2 regions of the Inediibacterium massiliense genome follow, and region 2 is predicted to be linked to the other one. Evidence: a T-box and tRNA genes for the amino acid it is inferred to sense, from the RefSeq annotation. Region 2 holds a T-box; the other holds one or more tRNA genes.

Region 1 (7,260 bases), on a different contig from region 2:
GGAAGTGGCTCAGTGGTAGAGCATCGCCTTGCCAAGGCGAGGGTCGCGAGTTCGAATCTCGTCTTCCGCTCCAAATGCGGATGTAGTTCAATGGTAGAACTCCAGCCTTCCAAGCTGGTAGCGTGGGTTCGATTCCCATCATCCGCTCCAAACATGGTGGGTGTAGTCAAGTGGTTAAGACACAGGATTGTGGCTCCTGCATGCGTGGGTTCGAATCCCATCACCCACCCCAAAATAATGGGGTATAGCCAAGTCGGTAAGGCACCAGACTTTGACTCTGGCATCCGTAGGTTCGAGTCCTGCTACCCCAGCCATATGACCCATTAGCTCAGTAGGTAGAGCACTTGACTTTTAATCAAGGTGTCCCGCGTTCGAGCCGCGGATGGGTCACCAATTCATAGTGGCGGCATAGCCAAGTGGTAAGGCAGAGGTCTGCAAAACCTTTATTCCCCAGTTCAAATCTGGGTGCCGCCTCCATTTTTTTGCGCTCATAGCTCAGCTGGATAGAGTGTCTGACTACGAATCAGAAGGCCGCAGGTTCGAATCCTGCTGGGCGCACCAAATTTGATAAAAGTGTTGACAAAACACAAAGTCAATGATAAAATAACAATTGTTATTAATGTTCCAAGGTAGCTCAATGGTGGAGCAACCGGCTGTTAACCGGTAGGCTGTGGGTTCGAGCCCCACCCTTGGAGCCAAAAATGCCGGGGTGGCGGAACTGGCAGACGCACAGGACTTAAAATCCTGCGGTCCTTACAGATCGTACCGGTTCGATTCCGGTCCCCGGCACCAAATATCGCGGAGTGGAGCAGCTGGCAGCTCGTCGGGCTCATAACCCGAAGGTCGTAGGTTCAAATCCTGCCTCCGCAACCATTTATGGCGGCGTAGCTTAGTTGGCTAGAGCGTCCGGTTCATACCCGGAAGGTCGGTGGTTCAAGTCCACTCGCCGCTACCATTATTAAGGCCCATTGGTCAAGCGGTCAAGACACCGCCCTTTCACGGCGGTAACCCGAGTTCGATTCTCGGATGGGTCACCATTTTAGGGCGCATAGCTCAGCTGGGAGAGCACCTGCCTTACAAGCAGGGGGTCATAGGTTCGAGCCCTATTGCGCCCACCATTTATTTTGGCCCGGTAGTTCAGTTGGTTAGAATGCCAGCCTGTCACGCTGGAGGTCGAGGGTTCGAGCCCCTTCCGGGTCGCCAATTTTATATTAGCTGGTGTGGCTCAACGGTAGAGCAGCTGACTTGTAATCAGCAGGTTGGGGGTTCGATTCCCTTCGCCAGCTCCAAAATGGAGGAATTCCCGAGTGGCCAAAGGGGGCGGACTGTAAATCCGTTAGCTGAGCTTTCGGTGGTTCGAATCCACCTTCCTCCACCAATATGCGGAAGTGGCTCAGTGGTAGAGCATCGCCTTGCCAAGGCGAGGGTCGCGAGTTCGAATCTCGTCTTCCGCTCCAAATGCGGATGTAGTTCAATGGTAGAACTCCAGCCTTCCAAGCTGGTAGCGTGGGTTCGATTCCCATCATCCGCTCCAAACATGGTGGGTGTAGTCAAGTGGTTAAGACACAGGATTGTGGCTCCTGCATGCGTGGGTTCGAATCCCATCACCCACCCCAAAATAATGGGGTATAGCCAAGTCGGTAAGGCACCAGACTTTGACTCTGGCATCCGTAGGTTCGAGTCCTGCTACCCCAGCCATATATATCTAATTCATAATGGCGGCATAGCCAAGTGGTAAGGCAGAGGTCTGCAAAACCTTTATTCCCCAGTTCAAATCTGGGTGCCGCCTCCATTTTTTTGCGCTCATAGCTCAGCTGGATAGAGTGTCTGACTACGAATCAGAAGGCCGCAGGTTCGAATCCTGCTGGGCGCACCAATAAAATAGAAGAGGGTACGAATTTCGTACCCTCTATTTTATTGTATTTTATCATATATAATGAATAAAATTGTGGATCATGTGAGAGTTACATAAAAGGTTTATAACTTTCTAAAAAAGATATGCATATTCCTATTGGCAGTTTCATGAAATATGATAAAATATATTAGGCAATATGACTTAGGGCCTAAAGTCTTAACATATGGGTTGAGACTTTTTTTATCTACCAAGGGATTGCAAAGTTTTATAGTATACAACTGCTTGCTAAAAGTCAATGTTCTTTAAAAAAGCAAGTTATAGAGTTGTAAGGGGGAATTTTCATGAGAAAAATCCTTATTTTTACTGCTTCTACAGGAGAAGGACATAATCAAGTTGCAAGAGCTTTGAAAAATGAGTTTGAGGCATTTGGATATGAAGTAGTAATGATGGATATTTTAAAAGAAACAAGCCAAGTTTTAAATTTATGTATAGCAGATGGATACAATATTTTAGCTACTCATTTGCCTAAAATATATGGAATGTTATATAAGTGGAGTGATAGGAAAATTATTAATATAGAATTTAATAAAATATTTAATAGATTAGAATATCATAAAGTTTATAATTTAATTACCTATCATCAACCAGATTTAATTATTACTACTCATCCTTTTATCATTGGAGTCATAGGAGATTTAAAGAAAAAAGGGATGCTACATATTCCATTTATTTCAGTTGTTACAGATTATAAAGCACATCAAGTGTATATTCACGATTATGTAGATGCATATATAACAGGAAGCGATTATACAAGTCAGACTTTAGTAGAGAGAGGAATCAACTCAAATAATATATATGCATGTGGTATTCCTATACGTAGACAATTTTTAAAAAGGAGTATAGATTATAAAAAAGATTCTTATTTCACAGTACTTTTGATGGGGGGCAGTATGGGTGTAAAAGGTATGAAAAAAGTGCTTGAAAATCTCATCGGAAATAGGAATTTATTACGTATTATTGTGATTTGTGGAAATAATAAGAGTTTAAAGAAAAAGATAATAAAGCAATATCATCATATAGAAGGTAAAGAAATTAGAGTATATGGTTTTACCAAGGATATTCCACAATTTATGGACAAGGCTCATATTGTGATTACTAAACCAGGAGGAATTACAGTATCAGAATCTATGGCAAAGAATATTCCTATGATCATTCCATATTTTATACCAGGACAAGAAGAAGGAAATGTAGAATTTTTACTAGATTCTGGTGTAGCCATTCAGATCAAGAATATAGATCATATCAATGAAGTGATTGATGAATTGATTCAAAATCCTAAGAAACTGGAGCATATGAAAAAAAGAATGAAGGATTTATGGAATATATACTCTATAGAAAATATAATTGAGTTGTCTAATAAACTTATGTGGAAATATAGTCATGAACGGGGAATGATTTATGGAAAATAAGACAGATATTTTACTGTTGACTGCTACTTTTGGATTGGGACATAAATCGGCTGCACAAGCAATTGTAGAGCATGTGAAAAGGGAAAATGAAGATATAAAGATGGAGATTGTAGATATTTTTCAAATTATCAATCCAAAGCTATATAAAAGTTTATATAAAGGATATGAATTTTTAATTACTAAAAATAGTAAATTATATAATTATTTTTATTATAAAAAGTATTTTAATGAACATTCTCAGTTGGATGATTGGTTTTATAAAATATGTCTTCCCAAACTGACAAGTTATATTTCATCTATTCATCCTAAGATGATTATAGCTACATTTCCAGTTGGGTCAGGTTTAGCATCAAAATATAAGGAAGAGTATCAAAGCGACCTTCCGATTATTAGTTGTATTACAGATGTAGTAGATAGTTGGGAGTGGATTTATCATAATATAGATCAGTATTTTGTTGCTACAGAAGAAATTAAAAATAAATTAATACAAAAAGGGGTTTCAGAAAAAAAGATAGCAGCTACAGGAATTCCTATTAGAGTACAATTTGAAGGACATAGGAATGAATTAGAAAAACTAAAAAAAATAAAAAAATCAGATGGATTTACTATCTTAATTATGGGTGGAGGCATGGGGCTTTTGCCTAAAGAAAGAGAATTTTATATATGGCTAGATGAATTAAGGGCAGTGAAAACTACTATTTTGACAGGAAATAATAAAGAAATTTATAATAGATTAAAACAGAATGAAAATCTGAAAAATCTAGCTATATTGGAATATACAGAAAATGTATCCGCGTTGATGAATGATTCAGATTTATTGGTCACAAAAGCAGGCGGAGTTACTTTATTTGAAGGAATTAAATCTCACTTGCCTATAATTGCATTTAAACCTTCTTTAGGACAAGAAATTGAAAATTCTAAATTTATTACTCAAAAGAATATTGGTATGGTAGCTAATAATTTTGAAGAACTTAAAATAGGAATACGAAAGATTTTAAATGATACAAGATATCGAAAAGAATTGTATAAAAATATAGTAAGAGTGAGTGACAAAATTAATATGGATATATTAGTTCAGTCTATATTGGGTTTATATAATCAGAAAGAGAAAATGAAAAAAGTAAATATATGAAAAATGATTAAAGGGATGATGAAATTGAAGGGTTTTGTATTAATTGTAATATGTTTTGTATTGTATAATATAATTCCTAATTACTATTATAGAAACAAAGATAAAAAAACCATAAAAGTTCTGAATACTTCTTTGAAAAAAATTGCATTAACATTTGATGATGGGCCAGATCCTATCTATACAGAAATGATTTTAGATATACTTAAAAAAAACAATGTAAAAGCCACTTTTTTCTTAGTGGCAGATAAAGCGTTAAAGAATAAAGAGATTGTAGAAAGAATGATACAAGAAGGTCATGGGATAGGGCTTCATTCCTTATGTCATAAAAGTGCTTGGTTAAGTTTTCCTTGGCAAACAGCCAAAGATTTTGAAAAGTCTATAAAGATTTTTAATGAATTAAGATATAATATTAGGCTTTTCCGTCCTCCTTGGGGAACATTTAATTTAGTAGTACCTTATTATGCAAAAAAGTATGATCTTAAAGTTGTATTATGGTCTATAGAAGCAAAGGACTGGAGCAAAAATACTACTGTTGATCAGATTAAAGAAAGAATATATAAAAAAGTAAAGAGTGGGGATATTATTGTACTTCATGATAGTAATGGTGCTAAAGGAGCACCCAAAAGAACCATTGATGCATTAGAGGAATTAATTCCTAACCTTATAGAAGAAGGATATGAATTTGTTTTAGTAGATCAACAGGCAGGTGTCATAAATGAATAAAATGATTGCATATCTATTTAGGAGTATAGATGATACTATTGTAAAATTGAGCAATTGGGAGTATATACCTTTTTCAAGTCAAAAACTTTTTTATGTGAGTTTTCATACTTATAAAGGAAATGAAAAACAATTAAGAGATGGAACAATTATTAAAAATGGAGACCAGATAGGAGAATTTCATATAGACAATAAAAAGGTTCGTCATATAAAAAATGATCCTGCTAGTCTTTTTTTTATTGTAGATGAAGAATTAAAATTTTTATCTCAAGCTATTTTAAAAGATGAAAGATTTAAGTTTATTAAGGCATATTATGGGGTGACGATATTACACCCTATAGCTGTTCGAAAGGGATTTAGTATTTTTCCAATAGAGAATAAGATAAAAAGAGAATTTATTAAACAATGGGATGATTGGCTAAAAAAAATATTTCAAAAGAGCAATTATCAAAAAGAAAAAACAAGGAGAGTTCCTAAAGAATGTTGGATTTCTAAAAAAGAAGTGCTAAATAGAAAGGCGGTTTAGATGAAAAAAAGAATTATACAATATGGAATTTTAATTTTTCTTTTACTCATCACTTTATGGATTGTTTTATCTAATGAAAACTTATCAACTTTTCCAAAGCTTCTTTTTCAAACCAATCCATATATTTTAATAATAGGATTTATAGGAATGATAGGTTATTGGGTATTAGATGCTTTAATCATAAAAGAAATATCAAAAATGTTATTTGTGAAAAATAATTTTTTAAAATCTATAAAACTTACTTTTATTGGACAATATTATAGTCTCATTACACCATTTGCTAGTGGAGGGCAACCTGCACAAATTTATTCTATGATTAAAGATTCTGTCCCATTAGGAAAGGCTACATCCATATTGATAGAAAAATTTATTATTTATCAAGTGATTGTAACAATTTATTCTATTTTTATGTTTATCATTAAGCTAGGATTTGTTTATGAACATATTAAGGCGTCTCTAGCGTTTATTTGGATAGGTATTTTCTTAAATTTTATAGGATTATTGATTATTTTTATTTTGTTTTTAAATGGAAATTTTTTAAGAAGAGTAATACAATGGATCATGAAGACTTTTATTCCAAGTAAAATAAAACAATATGAATTTAAAATAGAAAGAACTATAAAGGAATATGAAGAAAGTGTAAGGAAGATTAGAGAAAATAAAAAAACTACTTTCAAGCTTTGTGTCATGACAATCCTTCAACTTACATTTTATTTTAGTATTACTTATTGGATTTATAGAAGTTTAGGATTAAGTAGTATTTCGTGTTTAGATGTCATTGCTATACAATCTCTTCTTTATATGGCTGTATCTTTTATTCCTACGCCAGGAACAGTAGGAAGTTCAGAAGGAGGATTTTATTTACTTTTTCAGATTTTTTTCGGGACACAAAAAGTAACATATGCAATGCTTTTATGGAGAATGATTGTTTATTATTTTAATTTATTGGTCTGTGGAATTGCTACACTTATAGATTATATGATGAACAAAAAAATGAAAGTAAGAGAAGCCAGGAAAGAGACAAATCTTTAACATTTGAATCAATAGGTAGAGAGTTTGGAAATTTTCCCAAGCTTTTTTTATGGATATAAAAAAGGAGGAATGTTTTATGGCCCAGCTTTATTATAGATATAGCACTATGAATGCAGGAAAGTCTATTGAAGTAATCAAGGTTGCATATAATTATGAAGAAAGAGGAAAAAGGGCCTTGGTCCTTACATCTGCATTAGATAATAGATATGGAAAAGGAAAGGTTACATCAAGAATAGGAATAGAAAAAGAGGCTATGGTTATAGAAGAAGATACCAATATATTAACTATATTTTTACAAGAAAATAGTCATAGTAGTATTCATTGTGTTATTATTGATGAATGCCAATTTTTAAAAAAGCATCATGTAGAAGAATTAATTGAGATTGTAGATAGTTGCAATGTGCCTGTTTTATGTTATGGACTTAAGAATGACTTCAAAAACGAGCTGTTTGAAGGTTCATACTGGTTACTGGTTCATGCAGACAAGATAGAAGAGATTAAAACCATTTGTTGGTGTGGAAGAAAA
Region 2 (13,044 bases):
TATTGGTAGAGTATTATTTGGATGGGAAACAGTCATTGCTGCTACTCCTCCTTTAACAGGTGGAATTGTAGCTGCTATTCTGATGTCAGATGCAGCAGCAGCAAAAGGAATGGAAAATCTAGCAGTTCTGGCAATTGTCATGTATGTCATGCAGGGATTTGCAGGATATCCTCTAACAGCTATTATGCTTAAAAAAGAAGGAAATAGGCTTTTAACTTTATTTAGAAGTGGAGTCATAAATATTCAAAAGAATGTAATGGATGAAACAGCTGTAACCGTAGAGGAGAGTAAGTATAGAATTTTCCCTCCACTACCTGCTAAATATCAAACTACTTATATGCTTTTATTAAAATTAGGAATAGTAGCTTGGGCTGCAGTAGGATTTTCGGCTTGGTTTCAAGAGACTACTGGGTTTACTTTCTTATCTCAATATGTAGTCTGTTTAATCTTTGGAGTTATTTTTTCTGAAATAGGATTACTAGAAAGAAAGCCACTTAATCTTTCAGGATCTTTTGGATTTTTCATGACAGGTCTTATGGCTTTTATATTTACAGGACTTGCAAAAGCAACTCCTAATATGTTAGGACAAATTGCGGGACCTTTGATGGGAATTATTATTCTTGGTGTGATAGGAATGGCCATTTTATCCATGTTGGTAGGAAAAGCATTAGGATATACAAAAGAAATGGCTTTTGCTGTAGCACTCACTGCTCTTTATGGATTTCCACCAAACTATATTTTAACAGAAGAAGCTACAAAAGCATTAACAGAGGATGAAGAAGAAAGAAAATATTTAATGGATCAAATGCTTCCTAAAATGTTAGTAGGTGGATTTACAACAGTTACAATTGTATCTGTTATTGTTGCAGGCTTGTTTGTAAATATGTTTTAAATATTATAGATAGAGGTGAATAAACATGAGTGTAAAAGAATTATCAAAAAAGTACAAAGAATATGTAATTGAATTAAGAAGGGAGTTTCATCAAAATCCTGAGCCAAGCTGGCATGAAGAAAGAACTTCTAAAAGGATTAAAGAAGAACTAGATAAAATGGGTATTCCTTATGTATCTATAGCAAAAACAGGAGTTCTAGCTACAATAGAAGGAACAAATCCAGGAAAAACTGTAGCGTTAAGAGCCGATATAGATGCTTTGCAAGTAAATGAAGAAAATGATATATCCTATAAATCTCAAAATCCAGGGATTATGCATGCATGTGGCCATGATGGCCATGCAGCTATGCTTTTAGGAGCAGCAAAGATATTAAGTGAAATGAAGGAACAAATAAATGGAGTGGTAAAATTATTTTTCCAACCAGCAGAAGAGGCAGCTAGAGGGGCTCAGAAAATGATAGAAGAAGGTGCTATGGAAGGAGTAGATGAAGTATTTGGAATTCATTTATGGAGTGATCTAAAAAGTGGTGTCATTTCAGTAGAAGAAGGACCTCGTATGGCATCAGCAGATATGTTTACCATTCATGTAAAAGGAAAGGGAGGACATGGATCTTTACCTCATCAAGGGGTTGATGCAGTAGTAGTAGCTTCTGCTATTGTAATGAATTTACAATCTGTAGTAAGTAGAGAAATCAGTCCACTAGAGTCTGCTGTAGTTAGTGTAGGTCAAATTCAATCAGGAACAAGATTTAATGTCATTGCAGGAGAAGCTACATTAGAAGGAACTACAAGATGCTTTAATAATGATATAAGAGATCAATTTCCTAGTATTTTAGATAGGGTTGCAAAATCTACAGCACAGGCTTATCGTGCAGAGGCAACACTTGAATATGTAGCAGGAACACCAGCTACTATCAATGAGAAAAATTCTTCTATAAGAGCAGCTAAATCTGTTGAAAGGATTCTTGGAAAAGAAGGAGTAAGTCTTATGGAGAAAGTAACAGGTGGAGAAGATTTTGCTGAATATCTTAAATTAGCTCCAGGAGTGATTGCTTTTGTAGGAGTAAGAAATGAAGAAAAGGGAGCAGATTTTCCACATCATCATCCAAGATTTAATATAGATGAAGATGCACTACAGTCAGGAGCAGCTCTATATGCTCAATATGCAATAGATTTTTTAAGTGAAAAATAAGGAAATATGGTTTATCTTCAGTATGAACCCAGATCGAAAGATCTGGGTTTTTGTTATATTTACAAGAGGAATGTATGTATTTGTAATAAAAACACTAAATATTTTGGGAGGAACATATACATCTATATAGAAAGATATATTTATGTAAATAAATGTAAAGATATCACTAGATTTGTAGGTTATCAACAAGGGGGAGATAAAATTGAAGGGGACAGAAGTAGCGAATCTAAAGGGAATGGAAAAATGTAAATTTCACAATACTTTTATACGAAATTATATAGGACCATTTCTGACGTTGATACTATTAGGATGTATTCAAGTGATATATTATTCAGATATAAAAAGTCCAGATTTTGTTGGAATATTTTCAATTCTAGTATGTTATTCTGCATGGGCCGGAGAAAAACGAAGTGGCTATATGAGTGTTTTGATAACTGTAGTATATATCATACAATCCATATATATAAGAGTTTTTATTTTTCGTCATTCTAACATTTATTTATTATTTAGATCTATCAATAGTATTTTATTAATAGGAGGAGCTCTTCAAATAGGATGGATTACGAAAAGATTAAACATCTCCAATCAAAGATTATTTACTCAACAAATCCAAATTCAAAAAGCAGAGGAATTATCTTATGTGATGGTGGCTCGTAGTCATATGAGTGGCAAAGTAATCAAAGTGCCTCCTAAGTTTATAAAAATGATAGGATATGCCGATGAAGAATTTATGTCTATGAATATAGAAGATTTCACTCATCCTGATGATTTTAAAAAACAAATAAAGAAGATGAAAGATTTATGGAATAAAAAATATACTTCGTTTGATATAGAGAAAAGATATATTAAGAAAAATAAAGAAATTGTTTGGGTGTATATAAATATGTCTTTAGTGTGTGACGAAGATGGAAATCCCCTATACTTTTTAAATTATGTAAAAGATATTTCAAAAAGAAAAGAAGCCGAAGAAGCGCTGGAAAAGAGTGAAAAAAGGTTACGCCAAATTACAAATAGTATGTGTGATATGATTAGTCAGGTTAATGCTCAAGGAATGATTGAATATGTGAGCCCCTCATGTATGAGTATTTCAGGTTATAAAGAAGAGGAACTAATAGGAAAATCTATATTTGATTTTGTTCATCCTAAAGATTTAGATAGAGTACTAAGTATATCTCAAAAAGCAATAGAGGAACATATAGAAACTAGAGTAGAATGTAGATATCTTCATGCTGATGGACATTATATATGGATTGAAGAAGTAGGTAGGCCTTGTTATGATGGGAATGAAAAAAATATATATAGTACAATTTGTAGTCGTGATGTGACGTACCGAAAAAGGGCACAAGAAAATGAAAAATTATTAAGAGAAGCCAAAGAATACGATGAACTTCGAAATGAATTTTTCGCTAACATTTCCCATGAGCTAAGAACTCCGTTAAATGTCATATTAGGAGTAATACAACTACTAGAATTTTATAACGATTCTTTAAAGGATGAGAAGAGTGAAAAAAAAGTAAATAAATATATAAAAGTAATGAAACAAAATTGTAATCGATTATTAAGATTAGTAAATAATTTGATTGATATAACTAAAATTGATGCTGGATTTTTAGAACTTCATTTAAAAAATGTCGAAGTGATCAACATATTAGAGGAGATTACCTTGTCTGTAGCTGATTATGTGGAAAATAAAGGTATTGCCCTTGAATTTGATACAGCTGTGGAAGAAAAAGTAATGGCTTGTGATCCAGACAAATTGGAGAGAATTCTTCTAAATCTTCTTTCTAATGCAGTAAAATTTACAGATCAAGGAGGAAAAATTAGTGTAAATATAGAAGACCATGTGAAAAGTTTATGCATAAAGGTAAAGGATACAGGGATAGGGATTCCAGAGGAAGAATGTAATAAGATATTTGAAAGATTCAGGCAAGTAGATCAATCTTTAACAAGAAATCGAGAGGGAAGTGGGATTGGACTTTCCTTAGTAAAGTCATTAGTGGAAATGCACCATGGAACTATTCAATTAAAAAGTAAGTGGCAAAAAGGAAGCGAATTTATTATAAATATTCCTATTACTTTAGTAAAAGAGAAAGATTCTTGTGATCATGAATATGTAGACTGGGAGTGTAAAGAGAGAATTCATATTGAGTTTTCAGATATTTATGCATAGTGAATGGTGTAGGACGAAATATAGAAAGTATTATGATAAAATAGATTATAAAAAGGATTGTAGGAGGGATACAAGTGGAGTATAAGGATATGATTCAAAATGCTAAAAATATTTCTGATTTTAAATGTAGAGTATGTCCTATATGTAATGGAAAGGTATGTAGGGGAGAAATTCCAGGAGTAGGGGGAAAGGGAACGGGTTCTACATTTATACGCAATGTAGAAAAATTAGATGAGATTTTACTGAATATGGATACCATTTATGATTGTAATTATGTGGATCCTTCTATAGAATTGTTTGGGAAAAAGTTTACATATCCAGTTTTTGCGGCTCCTATAGGAGGTCTTATTCCTTGCTATGGGCAGAAGTTGTCAGATTATGAGTATGCAAAGGCTATTATTAGAGGATGTAAAGATGCAGGAACTATTGGGTTTACAGGAGATGGAGTAAAAGACGAATATTTTATGGATCCATTAAAAGTGATTGAAGAAAATGGAGGATGGGGAATTCCGACGATTAAACCTTGGAGTAAAAAAGAAATATTAGAAAGATTATATGCAGCAGAGCAAAAAAATGTTTTAGCAGTCTGTATGGATATTGATGCAGCAGGACTATCTATACTTGCAAAGGCTGGAAAACCTGTAAGTCCAAAATCAGCAAAAGATTTAAAAGAAATTATTGATTCTACAAAACTTCCATTTATTTTAAAAGGAATTATGACTGTAAAAGGTGCGATAAAGGCTATGAAGGCAGGAGCTTATGGAATTGTGGTATCTAATCATGGAGGAAGGGTATTAGATCATACACCTGCAACAGTAGAAGTTCTTCCTCAAATCGTAAAGGCTGTAGAAGGAAAAATGAAAATATTTATAGATGGAGGAATTCGAACAGGCTTAGATGTTTTAAAGGTTTTATCATTAGGAGCAGATGCAGTTTTGATTGGAAGACCTTATGCAGTAGCAGCTTATGGAGGAGATGCAGAGGGAGTAGCTATGTATACAGAAAAAATAGGAAAAGAATTAGTAGAAGGTATGATTATGACAGGATGTAGAAATCTAAAAGAAGTGAACGAAGAAATTTTGTTTAGACCGTCTTTTGAATAGACGGTTTTTTGTTTTGTAGGAGGGATCTATATATGATAGAATAAATTATAAAAGATAACATTTATAGGAGATTATAGTATGAAAAATAAATTAATGATTTATTTAACTATGATTCTAATTTGTTCTAATATTTTTTTAGTATCTATTTTTGAAAATTATGTGCATTATAAAATAGATTCATTATATGGAATGATCACTTTTTCTTTTTTTATAGCACTTTTTAATTTTTTAATCATTTATCAATCTTTTCATCAATATATGATGAGAAAAATTGATAGGATTAATGATGCATTAGATCAAATACATAAAGGAAAATATAATGGAACGATTTTTTCAGAGTCTAATGATGAATTTGAATTGGTGATTGAAAATGTAAATAAAATGAAGGAAAAAATCAAGCAAAAAGAAAAAGAATTATTAAAAAATCAAGAGAAAATTCAGTATTTAGCTTATTATGATCCTTTAACAGGACTTTATAATCGAGTCTTTTTTGAAAAAAAATTAGGTCATTTATTAGAAGACGCAAAAATAAAAAAAGAAAATGGGGCTCTTTTGTATTTTGACTTAGATAATTTTAAAAAAGTAAATGATACAATTGGACATATGTTTGGAGATCTACTTCTTAAGAATGTAGGGGGATTGATGAAAAAATATTTAGGAGACCATTCTATCATTGCTCGATTAGGAGGAGATGAATTTGTAGCTTTATTACCAAATGCACAAATGAGTCATGTTCAGAATATAGCAAAAAAAATTATACAGTCCTTTCAAAATCCTTGGATTTTAGATGATCGAGAATTCTACATTACAGTAAGTATGGGGATTACCATGTATCCAAAGGATGGAGAAAATGCAAGTATATTACTAAAAAATGCAGATACGGCTATGTATGAAGCCAAAAATAATGGGAAAAATAGTTATTCTTTTTATACCTATGATATGCATCAGAAGATGTTAGAAAAATTAGAAATGGAAAATGATTTAAGGCATGCTATAGAAAAAGAAGAATTTATTGTCTATTATCAGCCTAAAATAGGAATTCGAAGTGGAAAAATTGAAGGGACAGAAGCTCTTGTAAGATGGAATCACCCTACAAAGGGAATGATTTCTCCTAATATATTTATTCCATTAGCAGAAGAAACAAGGCTGATTATTCCTATAGGAGATTTTGTGTTAAGAACTGCTTGCAATCAAATTAAAAAATGGCAAGAAAATGGTCAATATACCATGTATGTGTCTGTAAATATATCAGTGATCCAAATTCAACAAGATGATTTTGTGGAAAAAGTAGTAAATATCATAAAAGAAACAGGAATTTGTCCTTCTTCTTTAGAGCTTGAAATTACAGAAAATACAATCATGCAAAACTTTGAATATACAAATGAAATTTTACAAAAGCTACGAGGTTTAGGAATACATATTTCTTTAGATGACTTTGGAAAAGGCTATTCTTCTTTAAATTATTTAAAACAGCTTGAAATCGATGTTTTAAAAATTGATAAATCTTTTATTGATGATATTACTCAAAACAAGAATCAACAGGCTATTGTGAAATCTGTTATTGAAATGGCTCAGAGTATGAATATGCGCGTTATTGCAGAAGGAGTAGAAATGTGGGAGCAATTTAATTTTCTAAAAGAGTTAGGCTGCGATGAAGTACAAGGATATTTATTTAGCAAACCCTTATGTGTAATGAAGATGGAGAATATGATAAAAGAAAAAAGAAAAGTTTGTTAGAAATTCACATGTTGTGATTACAACATGTGAATTTGTTATTCTTTAGGAAATTATACAAATGAATAAATTATAAATAACTTTAGAAAGTTAGATTTTCATCAAATTTTAAGCAACGGAAATTCTGAATGGAATGGAAGAATTTAGTTGGCGATATGAGCAGTTCCGATAGGAACATGCGAATTTTTATGATATAAAAAGATTGGATTTGTTATAATACATATAGGAATGTAAGAAAGGAAGATTTTATGGAAAGTATAAGAAATTTATTAGATGAAGTGATACAAGAAGAAAGTTTGATAGATTGTATGATTAGCAATGTAAGAAAAAAAGAGGAGTATAATAAAATAAGCATAAGACCTATTCTTTTAAAAGAGAAACTTATGTACCAATTTACATATCATTATGATAAAAAAGTAGTTCATGAAAATGTAGAGAAGGATCAAATGCTAGGAAAGATGATTTCTTTATTCGAAACAAATTTTAAACAAGGGCAAATTTATACAAAAGAAGCAGATTATCAAATACTCATTAGCAAAAAATTTAAAGTAAAAATTTTGAAAAAAGCTCCTACAAAAAAACAAAAAAATTTATCTCATAATAGAAAGAAGAATTATATTATTCCTGAGAATATTCCAAATCCATTCTTATATCGATTAGGAGTTATGAATGAAAAAGGAAAAGTCTTTTCTCAAAAGTATGATAAGTTTAGACAAATTAATAGATTTTTAGAAATGGTAAGAGATATAGTAGATGAGCTAAAAAATAAAGAAAAAATAAAAGTAATTGATTTTGGTTGTGGAAAATCTTATCTGACATTTGCTCTTTATTATTATTTTGTGGATATTTTAAATATGGATGTGGATATTATAGGCTTGGATTTAAAAGAAGATGTAGTGATGCATTGTAATGAAATTGCAAAGGATTTAAGGTATGAAAAATTAAAATTTATGATGGGTGATATTGCACACTTTAATCAAGCAAATCAAGTAGATATGGTGGTTACACTTCATGCTTGTGATACAGCAACGGATGCAGCCTTAGTAAAAGCCATAGAGTGGAATGCAAAGATTATTTTATCTGTTCCTTGTTGTCAGCATGAATTATTTGATAAAATTCATAACCCATTGATGATGCCTATGGAAAAGCACGGAATCATTAAAGAAAGAATGTCAGCTTTGATTACGGATAGTATAAGAGCAAATATATTAGAAATTATGGGATACGATACTCAAATATTAGAATTTATTGATATGGAGCATACTCCAAAGAATTTATTAATTCGAGGAGTAAAGGGAAATACAGGTTATGAAAAAGCAGTGAAAGAATATGTATCCTTTAAGGAATTTTGGGGGATCACTCCTTATTTTGAAAAAGAATTAGGGGAAAAATTACAAAAAAGAATTACTGAATAATTTGTGGATACTTTTATAAAAATATAAAATAATCCACAACTAAAATAGAAGCCTAAGGCTTCTATTTTAGTCTAATTTGATGATATGTTTTCTTTCCTTTTTTAATCATAAGGGCATTATCTTTAAAGTAATCTTTTGTAATAAGTGTATTTATGTCTGTTATTTTTTCATCATTGATAGAAACTCCACCTTGTTGGACTAGACGTCTTCCTTCACTACGAGAAGGAATTAAACTGGCTTTAGACAAAAGAGATAAAATATCCATTCCTTCTAATTCATCAGAAGATATTTCTGTAAAAGGAATATTATCTGTTTGAGGTCCAGAACCAAACAAAGCTTTTGCAGCAGCTTCAGCTTTCTTCGCTTCTTCTTCTCCATGAACTAAGCTTGTGATTTCAAAGGCTAGTATTTCTTTTGCTTTGTTAATTTCAGCTCCTTCTAAGCTACCAAGTCTTCTGACTTCATCCATAGGAAGGAAAGTAAGTAAAGATAGACATTTCTCTACATCTGCATCATCAACATTTCTCCAGTATTGGTAAAAATCATAAGGAGATGTTTTCTCAGGATCAAGCCATAAAGCCCCTGCTTCTGTTTTACCCATTTTCTTTCCTGTACTAGTAGTAAGAAGAGAAAAAGTCATACCATAAACAGATTTTTGATCTACTCTTCTAACTAAATCTACTCCTCCTAATATATTAGACCATTGATCGTCTCCACCAAGCTCTAGAGAACAATTATATTCTCTACTTAATTTTAAAAAGTCATAAGATTGCATGATCATGTAATTAAATTCAAGGAAAGAAAGTCCTCTTTCCATACGGCTTTTAAAACATTCTGCTGTAAGCATTCTATTGACTGAAAAATGTCTTCCAATATCTCTTAAGAAAGGAATATACTCAAGGTTTAATAGCCAATCTCCATTGTTAACCATCATAGCTTTTCCTTCTGAGAAATCAAGGAACTTTGAAAGCTGTTTTTTAAAGCAGTCACAATGATATTGTACAGTTTCTGGTGTCATGAATTTTCTCATATCTGTTTTTCCAGTAGGGTCTCCAATCATACCTGTTCCCCCACCGATTAATATAATTGGACGATGACCTGCACGTTGCATATGCATCATAGTAATAACTTGTACAAAGTGACCTACATGTAAACTATCTGCAGTAGGGTCAAAACCAATATAAAAAGTAACAGATTCCTTTCCAAGAAGTTCTCTGATTTCATCTTCATGAGTTGCTTGCTGAATAAAACCTCTTTCCTTCAGCACATCAAATACATTTGACATAATAAAACCTCCTCCATTTATACAAAAATAAAAGGACCTTCTCATCTAGTAAGGACGAGAAAGCCCGTGGTACCACCTTAATTCGCATAAAGCCTCTAGCCACGATAACGAGTGGAAACCGTCGAAGTTTTTAGTTTCGAAACTCCAGAGTGTAATTCATCTTTTATATCCTTCAGACTTTTCACCAACCAGTCTGCTCTCTATATGGTTATTATAAAAGACTACTGAATTCCTTCATAGTTTGTATAAATTTATTTTATCCATATCTTAACACAAATATGAATGATGGACAAGCTTTTTAATAGATTAGTAGAAAATAAATAAAAATACATGATTGAATGAATAAATTCAAATACTAAATAAAAATAATGCTGGAGGGACATGAATGAACATAGAGAAGATCTCTACAAAACAAGGAATTTCCTTGATTATTTTATTTATAGTGGGTTCTAGCTCTATATTTGCACAAGGGTTAGAAGCAGGGCATGATCTATGGCTTGCTTTTATCATAGGAATAGGTATGGTAATTCCTATGATCATGATTTATGCAAGACTTCATTGTCTTTTTCCAAACAAAAATTTATTTGATATGATAGAAATCTGTTTTGGAAAAATCATAGGAAAAATAATAGTTATACTATATACTTGGTTTGTTTTTTTTATGATGAGTGATATATTACTTAATTATAGTCAGTTTGTTCAAGGAGTAAGTTTTATAGAAACCCCCCATACCGTCATACACATATTATTTATACTCATATGTGCATGGGGGATTAAAGAAGGGATAGAGGTAATGGGTAGATGTAGTGAATTGTTTATATATATACCTATATTGTCGATCTGTTTTATTGTATTATTATCTATTCCAAATATGGAAATAAATAATATATTGCCTGTATTGTCTAAAGGTATGAAACCTGTTTTTAAAGGTGCTTTTAGTATAATGACATTTCCACTTATTCAGATTGTAGTGTTTACTATGGTTTTTGATGATATAAAGAATAATCAATCTATGTATAAAATTTATTTGTTGGGGATGATTATAGGAGGGGTATATTTATTTATGCTTTCTATAACAAATATTTTGGTAGTAGGAGTAGAAGGTGCAACAAGTTTATATTATCCTACTTATGGAACTATTTCAAGAATTAAAATAGGAAATATATTACAAAGAATAGAGGTAATCATAAGCGTTGTTTTTTTATTGGGAGGATTTATTAAAATTAGCATATTACTTTTATGTACATGTAAAGGAATTGCCAAAGTATTTAATATGAAAGAATATCGTTTCATTGTTTTACCTATGTCATTATTAGGGGTTAATTTAGCTTATTTTCAATATGATAGTGTAATGGACTATTTTGAATTCAATAGAGATATATGGCCGTATTATCATTTTCCATTTCAAATTATTTTTCCTATTATTTTATGGATTGTTGCTGAAAAAAAAAAGAACCCATTGACAATAGATCATAAAGAATGATAATATATCCACTGGGTTTATAGATATAGCGTCAGTTCGCAATATCCTGACGATAAAAAAAACTACGGAGGGTAAAAAAGTGAAAAGAACAAATTATATTGTACAAGCAGCATTTATTGCGGCTATTTATGCTGCCATGACTATCATGTTTGCACCTATTAGTTATGGACAAATTCAAGTCAGAATTTCAGAAAGCTTAACTGTTTTGCCCATGTTTACACCTGCTGCTATACCAGGGCTTTTTGTAGGGTGTATTTTGGCAAATATTTATGGCGGTGGAGGATTAGTAGATATAGTGTTTGGTAGCTTAGCTACTTTAGCAGCTGCCTATTTATCTTATAAGCTGCCTAAAAAATGGCTTGTTCCTATGCCACCAGTAATTGTAAATGGTATTGTAATCGGATTTATACTAAATTATCTTTATGGAGTACCGTTGTTTATCACTATGGGATGGGTTACATTAGGACAACTCATTGCCTGCTATGGATTAGGATATCCTTTGATCTTGACACTAGATAGATATAAGGACAAGGTATTTAAGAAATAAAACGAGAGATGAAAAAATTCATCTCTTTTTTTGTTGTATGAAAAATATATAGGTTTTTAGGATAAAAGTCTTATTTTTACATAATTTAGAATAAAAAGAAGGAATTTCTATAAATATGTCGAATGGTTTTGATAACTATGCTATTATTCTATAATATTTATGTCATCATGGATCAACAGAAAGAGGTGCTTAAGTATGAAATTTAACAAAATGCTAGAGAGAGTCAAGAAAAAAAAATTAGGAAAAGAGAAACAGAAAAAAAGTTCTAAAAAATTGAATGAAACGAAAGAGAAATTAAAAAAGTTTAGATGGAATCATTTAAGAATAGGATATAAATATGGGGCAGTTTTATTTCTGGTAGTCATGTTTTTCTTAACATCCACTGCCATAACGATTCAAGCACTAAATCATATCAACTACAATATTGATATTATTGATAAAGTAGGAAAAAGTGCATTAACTATTACTCAAATGGGATCATTATATAGAGAAAAGGATGCAAAGATTGGAGAATATGTATTCTTTAAACAAAATACATATTTAGAAGATTATGAAAAAGTGGAAGTAGAATTTCAACAAGTGCTTAAAGATATAGATGTAGTGATCAAAGAGATGGAAAGCTTTATAAATGTAGATGAATTAAAATTTTTATATACCCATATTCAATCCAATGATGAAAAAATGAATGATATATTACAAAAAGATATTATACCAGCTATCAAAGCAAATGATAATAAAAAAGTTATGGAAGCTAAGTTTGAGACATCTAAGCTTAGAACTAGAACCGTTTCTTTACTTGAAAATATGAGAGAGATTGTACAAGAGTCTAGACAGATGGCCATAGATCAAGCTCGTATGAGTATGCAAAAAGCTAAATTTATTTTACTTATTAGTGTGACACTATCTATTATATTTGGACTTATTATTATGATTATCATAGGAAGAATGATTCGAAAAAATTTAAATCAAGTTATTTATGTGAGTGATGAAGCTGCAAAAGGAAATTTACTTGTGGAAAAAATTGATTATGAAGGAAAAGATGAAATTGGACAATTATCATTTTCTATTAATCAAATGGTAGATAATTTAAGAGAGATGATGCAAGAAGTTATGAATGTATCTAATGAGGCAAACAATCAAACAGCATCTTTTGAAAATATATCTAAAGAAGTTAGAAGAGGAAGTGAACAAATCGCCTCCACTATGCAACAAATGGCAGTTGG

What was found. The T-box of region 2 lies ahead of tyrS (tyrosine--tRNA ligase). A T-box ahead of a tRNA ligase gene usually reads a tRNA of that ligase, here a tRNA-Tyr.
Region 1: it has a tRNA-Tyr gene. The T-box ahead of tyrS (tyrosine--tRNA ligase) is inferred to sense a tRNA for this amino acid. The anticodon was not compared.

The regions. Positions count from the first base shown of each region.
Region 1 covers NZ_LN876582.1:2,103-9,362, reverse strand. The annotation lists tRNA gene BN2409_RS00385 (tRNA-Gly) at 1-73, shown strand, start outside; tRNA gene BN2409_RS00380 (tRNA-Gly) at 77-150, shown strand; tRNA gene BN2409_RS00375 (tRNA-His) at 157-232, shown strand; tRNA gene BN2409_RS00370 (tRNA-Gln) at 239-314, shown strand; tRNA gene BN2409_RS00365 (tRNA-Lys) at 318-393, shown strand; tRNA gene BN2409_RS00360 (tRNA-Cys) at 403-477, shown strand; tRNA gene BN2409_RS00355 (tRNA-Arg) at 485-561, shown strand; tRNA gene BN2409_RS00350 (tRNA-Asn) at 624-698, shown strand; tRNA gene BN2409_RS00345 (tRNA-Leu) at 704-792, shown strand; tRNA gene BN2409_RS00340 (tRNA-Met) at 798-873, shown strand; tRNA gene BN2409_RS00335 (tRNA-Met) at 879-955, shown strand; tRNA gene BN2409_RS00330 (tRNA-Glu) at 963-1,037, shown strand; tRNA gene BN2409_RS00325 (tRNA-Val) at 1,043-1,118, shown strand; tRNA gene BN2409_RS00320 (tRNA-Asp) at 1,127-1,203, shown strand; tRNA gene BN2409_RS00315 (tRNA-Thr) at 1,215-1,289, shown strand; tRNA gene BN2409_RS00310 (tRNA-Tyr) at 1,294-1,378, shown strand; tRNA gene BN2409_RS00305 (tRNA-Gly) at 1,383-1,457, shown strand; tRNA gene BN2409_RS00300 (tRNA-Gly) at 1,461-1,534, shown strand; tRNA gene BN2409_RS00295 (tRNA-His) at 1,541-1,616, shown strand; tRNA gene BN2409_RS00290 (tRNA-Gln) at 1,623-1,698, shown strand; tRNA gene BN2409_RS00285 (tRNA-Cys) at 1,718-1,792, shown strand; tRNA gene BN2409_RS00280 (tRNA-Arg) at 1,800-1,876, shown strand; gene BN2409_RS00275 (MGDG synthase family glycosyltransferase) at 2,197-3,324, shown strand; gene BN2409_RS00270 (MGDG synthase family glycosyltransferase) at 3,314-4,456, shown strand; gene BN2409_RS00265 (polysaccharide deacetylase family protein) at 4,460-5,179, shown strand; gene BN2409_RS00260 (YkoP family protein) at 5,172-5,702, shown strand; gene BN2409_RS00255 (lysylphosphatidylglycerol synthase transmembrane domain-containing protein) at 5,703-6,734, shown strand; gene BN2409_RS00250 (thymidine kinase) at 6,811-7,260, shown strand, end outside.
Region 2 covers NZ_LN876586.1:153,123-166,166, forward strand. The annotation lists gene BN2409_RS04580 (hypothetical protein) at 1-892, shown strand, start outside; gene BN2409_RS04585 (M20 family metallopeptidase) at 918-2,084, shown strand; gene BN2409_RS04590 (PAS domain-containing sensor histidine kinase) at 2,287-4,254, shown strand; gene BN2409_RS04595 (alpha-hydroxy-acid oxidizing protein) at 4,329-5,357, shown strand; gene BN2409_RS04600 (putative bifunctional diguanylate cyclase/phosphodiesterase) at 5,436-7,094, shown strand; gene BN2409_RS04605 (class I SAM-dependent methyltransferase) at 7,340-8,506, shown strand; gene tyrS (tyrosine--tRNA ligase) at 8,568-9,791, opposite strand; T-box leader at 9,839-10,038, opposite strand; gene BN2409_RS04615 (GerAB/ArcD/ProY family transporter) at 10,177-11,274, shown strand; gene BN2409_RS04620 (QueT transporter family protein) at 11,354-11,821, shown strand; gene BN2409_RS04625 (methyl-accepting chemotaxis protein) at 12,017-13,044, shown strand, end outside.